DNA from 2 places in the Pseudoalteromonas sp. SG44-17 genome. Region 1 is predicted to be linked to the other one. Evidence: predicted binding sites of a transcription regulator. Region 1 holds the regulator's gene; the other holds the start of a gene.
The links. The regulator ArgR, encoded in region 1, controls arginine synthesis, uptake and breakdown. The targets are predictions, from matches to a motif close to ANTGAATANNTATTCANT.

Region 1 (2,475 bases):
AATTTCTTGGTCAGGGCATATACTTAGATGCAGAAGTATTAACAGCAACTGAATATCATACTGCTTTCGGATGTGTTGAGTCATTAGTTACGCATCGTCATGTTAAGCAAGTTGGGAAACTTTATGTTCGCCCACACCATCTTGAGTTAATACCTTTTCAATCACAAGGCTGTAGTGCAAATACGGTGACTATTTTAAACAGTCGTTTTGTTGGTTCGCATTTTGTGTATAAGGTTATGGTTGATGGACAAGAAATTGAAGTTGCTGCTCAGTTGGGCCACTCATTTTTAGCAAATGAACAGGTGACAATAAAAATAACACCACACACGGTTAACTTTTTCGCAGATTAAGTGCTTTAGTATTTTTAATTTCATTAAAAACGCCGTGTATGAGATTTTGAGTTAAGGAAATACCATGGCGCAAGCGCAATCTGGAATTTGTGCTGAGGCAAACTTGCACGGTTTACATTTGTTTTTTAATGTATTTGATGGCCACGATGAGTCATTACGCAAAAAGTTAAAATACGTTAGCGCTATCCAAGATGAGTTTTCAGATCAGTTTTCTGAATCGATGCTCTCCAGCCTAGTTGCAGTGGGGGCACAGTACTGGCCGCACATTCTGCCTGAATTTCTGCCTAGTGAATTACAGAGCTTTCCTAATATTACTCATAATGATCATATTATGGGGGCTCAGCCTTTTGATTTATTTGTCCAAATTCGTTCCGATAGGGAAGATGTAAACCATTTATTTGCTTTGCAAATTCTTAAGTTATTTGCCCCCGATGTTGAATTGGTTGAGCAAGTGCGAAACTTTCGATTTTTAGATGGTCGCGATTTTAATGGTTTTATACTCGGTGGTGACACTCCTCATGGTCGCCAAAAGCGCATCACAGCGTTAATCAATAAACCCAACCATTTTGAAGATCAAGGCAGTTACGTACATATACAGCGCTATAAGCATGACTTAAGTGTGTGGCAAAATTTACCTCTGAGTGAGCAAGAGCAAATAATGGGACGCACTCGCTTAGATAATACCTTGATTATGCCTGCGACTGAGAATAGTCATGCTGTACGCACTGAGTTAAAAGATGAGCAAGGGCAACCACTGCAATTAAATCAAAACATGCCTTATGGTGACGTTTACGAACAGGGTATATTAGCGATTAGTTATGCAGCACAGGGAAATGCATTTGAGCAAGTATTACGAAGTCGATTAGGTGATGCCGATTGCTACGATCATTGGCTTGATTTTACTCAAGCCGATATGGGTTCTGCGTTTTTTGCCCCATCAATTAACTTTTTAAAGCAGCTGTAAAAAGTTTGAATCGGTAGATTTATACCGTATCAAATAAAATACGCACACGTTCAAGAGTTACATCAATTTCAGATACTTTAGCTGGAGCGATAAAAATAGTATCGTCACCAGCAATGGTACCTAGTACGCCATCTGCTTTACCTAATGAATCTAATAGTCGAGCAATTAATTGTGCAGCTCCTGGGCTGGTTCGAATAATGATCATCATTTCGTTATGCATTATATCAATCACTAACTGACGTAATGGGCTTTTCGCTGTAGGTACGCCCATTTCAGCAGGCAAACAATAGACCATTTCTTGTTTGGCATTACGAGTGCGTACCGCGCCAAACTTGCTTAACATCCGCGACACCTTACTTTGACTAATATTATCAAAGCCTTGCTCTTTTAGGGCGTCAACAATCTCACCTTGTGAACCAAAGTTTTCTTCTTTTAAAAGTGCCTTAAAGGCCTTTACTAATGCTTCTTGTTTATCTTGTGGTTGCATATTATAGGTTCTTATTCATAAGTGATGCGCTAATTGTACACAATGTTGCATACTTATGCAGTAGTTGTTTGCTTTTGCGATGGATTTTAGTGCTGTAAACCAGCAAGTTTACAACTATGGTCTAAATTATATGTGAAATAAGCAGGATAAATTTGTCTTTAGTCGTTAATTTCATTATCTTTAGAGCCACAAATATTTCCTACCTCAAATTACGGAGAATTCCAATGAAAGTTGCTGTATTAGGTGCTGCTGGCGGTATCGGCCAAGCGTTGTCTTTATTATTAAAAACAGGCTTACCAGCTGGTTCTGAATTATCACTTTATGATGTTGCTCCAGTTGTTCCTGGTGTTGCTGTTGATCTTTCTCATATCCCAACTGACGTTAAAGTTGCAGGCTTTGGTGTTGATGCACTAGATCAAGCGTTAACTGGTTGTGATATCGTTCTTATCCCTGCTGGTATGCCACGTAAGCCTGGTATGGACCGCGCTGATTTATTTAATGTTAATGCTGGTATTATCAAAACATTAGCAGAAGGTATTGTTGCTAACTGTCCAAAAGCATTAGTGGGTATTATCACTAACCCAGTAAATGGCACTGTGCCAATTGTTGCGGAAGTATTCAAAAAAGCAGGTACTTACGACGCGAAACGTGTTTTCGGTATTACCACTCTTGAT
Region 2 (2,475 bases), on a different contig from region 1:
AGTATCACGTTCAGTACCTTCAACAATCGATACAATCGTTTCAGTTGCGCTGTGTCCGTAAGTCATACTCATTGATGAAATTGCGGTGTCAAGCATATCAATACCTGCATCAATCGCTTTTTGGTAAGTAGCAGTACTTAAACCTGTTGTGGCATGACACTGCATTGCAATTGGAATAGAGACTGTTTCTTTTAACGCTTTGATTAACTCTTCTGCATCGTATGGTTTAAGCAAACCAGCCATATCTTTAATACAAATTGAATGACAGCCTAACTCTTCAAGCTGCTTGGCAAGCGTTAACCACATATCAAGTGTATGAACCGGGCTTACTGTGTACGAAATTGTACCTTGTGCATGTGCGCCAACTTTAATCGCAGCTTTAATAGCCGTTTCAAGATTACGAACATCGTTCATCGCATCAAAAATACGAAACACATCAACACCATTTTTGTGCGCTCGCTCTACAAATTTTTCAACAACATCATCTGCATAATGACGATAGCCTAAAAGGTTTTGACCACGTAATAACATTTGCTGTTTAGTATTTGGCATAGCTTTTTTAAGAGCACGAATACGCTCCCAAGGATCTTCACCCAAATAACGAATGCATGAATCAAAAGTAGCCCCACCCCATGATTCGATCGACCAGTAACCTGCATCATCTAATTTTTGTGCAATCGGTAGCATGTCATCCAAACGCATACGCGTTGCTAATAATGATTGATGCGCGTCTCTAAGTACTAATTCTGTTAATTTTAATTTAGCCACAAGTCATCCCTTATAGTTTTTGTTTATTTTTGTACTGAGCTATGGCAGCACTTATCGCAGCGATGTGTTCACTTGGTACACCGGGTGCTTTGATCGATGGTGTGCGCGTTGGCATTACAACCGGCTGTTCAAAGCGGCTCGCTAATTTAGACATAGCGGTAATTGCTGCAATCAACAACGAAAGAAAAACGAAAACTCCCACCATCCCAGTGAGCATTAAGTTTGCTGCAGTAGCAAGTAATTGACCTATATCCATTCTGCCCCCCCCCTGAGTATTCTTACCCACCCGAAAGATAGGTAAAAAATCACTTTATTTAAATATTTATGCAATAATTATATCAAAGAAACAGACCAAGTCCAACACTTTGTAAATTGGTAAAACCAATTAATATAAAGCTAACATATCTTCAGCAAAGTTAACACACTGCTTTTTACTATAATTTAATAGGATATAGATGATAAAAATACTGAATATAGCTATAACTTATAAGTGAAATCTAATCTGCACCTTAATAACTTACCAACCGAACTACTCAACAACTGTTAAATTAATGAAAAAGCACTCAACATGAAATTGGTCTTACCAAAAAATCATGCTGAAATATTTATTTTCCAGGACGCCGAGTATAAGTTACAGATAAAGCTGTAAATAATTCCCACCTAATTCATGAAAATAAATAAAATAAACACTATCCAATTGATAATAAAGGATTTAAACACATGGCATGTAACTGGCATTATTTACTCTGAACAAATTAACAAACCAAGGAGACGACAATGTTACGCTGGACAATTACATTTTTAGTTATTGCGCTTATTGCTGCAGTGTTAGGTTTTGGTGGTATCGCAGGTGCCGCAGCAGGAATTGCTAAGATTATCTTTTTTATCTTTATTGTATTGTTAGTTATTTCACTCGTTTCAGGTGCGTTGCGCGGCAATGTCCCTAAGTGATAACAATTTATTTTAAATAACAACACATTTATTAATTTTACAAGGAATTACATTATGAAATCGACAACTATTAAAACTGCTGTGATCGCTTTATTCGCTAGTTTTTTTATCATGGGTTGTGAAGACAATCATGCAGAAGAGGCCGGTGAACGCATCGATGAAGCTGTAACCGACGTACAAAACAAAGTAGAAGACGCCTGTGAAGAAGTAAAAGAAGGCGTTAACGCTAAAGAAACTAACTGTTAATCCAGTTAGATACAAATAATAAAAAACGACTCTTTTGAGTCGTTTTTTGCATTTTAAGAGAAGTTAAAATTAAGCTCTCGCTTCTAGCATTAGTCGCTTCATGTCACGTACTGCTTTATCTAATCCATCTATGGCTGCACGCGCTATAATTGCGTGACCAATGTTTAGTTCGTAAATCTCTTTCATAGCAGCAATCGGTTTCACGTTATGATAATGAAGTCCGTGGCCGGCGTTTACTATCAAACCCAAACTTGCTGCATACTTTACACCTTGATGAATATGCTCAAGTTGTTTTTGTATCTCAGCATCAGTTTGCGCATCCGCATAAGCGCCAGTATGAATTTCAACATATGGGGCATTACAGGCTGTAGCTGCATCTAGTTGTGCTTTGTCTGCATCGATAAATAACGACACTTTTATACCGGCGTCAGTTAATTTTGCTGTCGCGGCTTTAATCTTATCTAGATTACCAACAACGTCTAAACCGCCTTCGGTGGTCAACTCTTCACG

Region 2: a site for ArgR is predicted at 1,082-1,099, ahead of H5182_RS10795 (OadG family protein). Genes of this name have one in related genera too.

The regions. Positions count from the first base shown of each region.
Region 1 is NZ_JACJEV010000005.1:166,208-168,682, forward strand. It holds gene H5182_RS06105 (ABC transporter ATP-binding protein) at 1-350, shown strand, start outside; gene H5182_RS06110 (Dyp-type peroxidase) at 415-1,314, shown strand; gene argR (transcriptional regulator ArgR) at 1,334-1,801, opposite strand; gene mdh (malate dehydrogenase) at 2,026-2,475, shown strand, end outside.
Region 2 is NZ_JACJEV010000012.1:66,412-68,886, reverse strand. It holds gene oadA (sodium-extruding oxaloacetate decarboxylase subunit alpha) at 1-768, opposite strand, end outside; gene H5182_RS10795 (OadG family protein) at 779-1,024, opposite strand; gene H5182_RS10790 (DUF1328 family protein) at 1,546-1,719, shown strand; gene H5182_RS10785 (hypothetical protein) at 1,774-1,965, shown strand; gene pdxJ (pyridoxine 5'-phosphate synthase) at 2,035-2,475, opposite strand, start outside.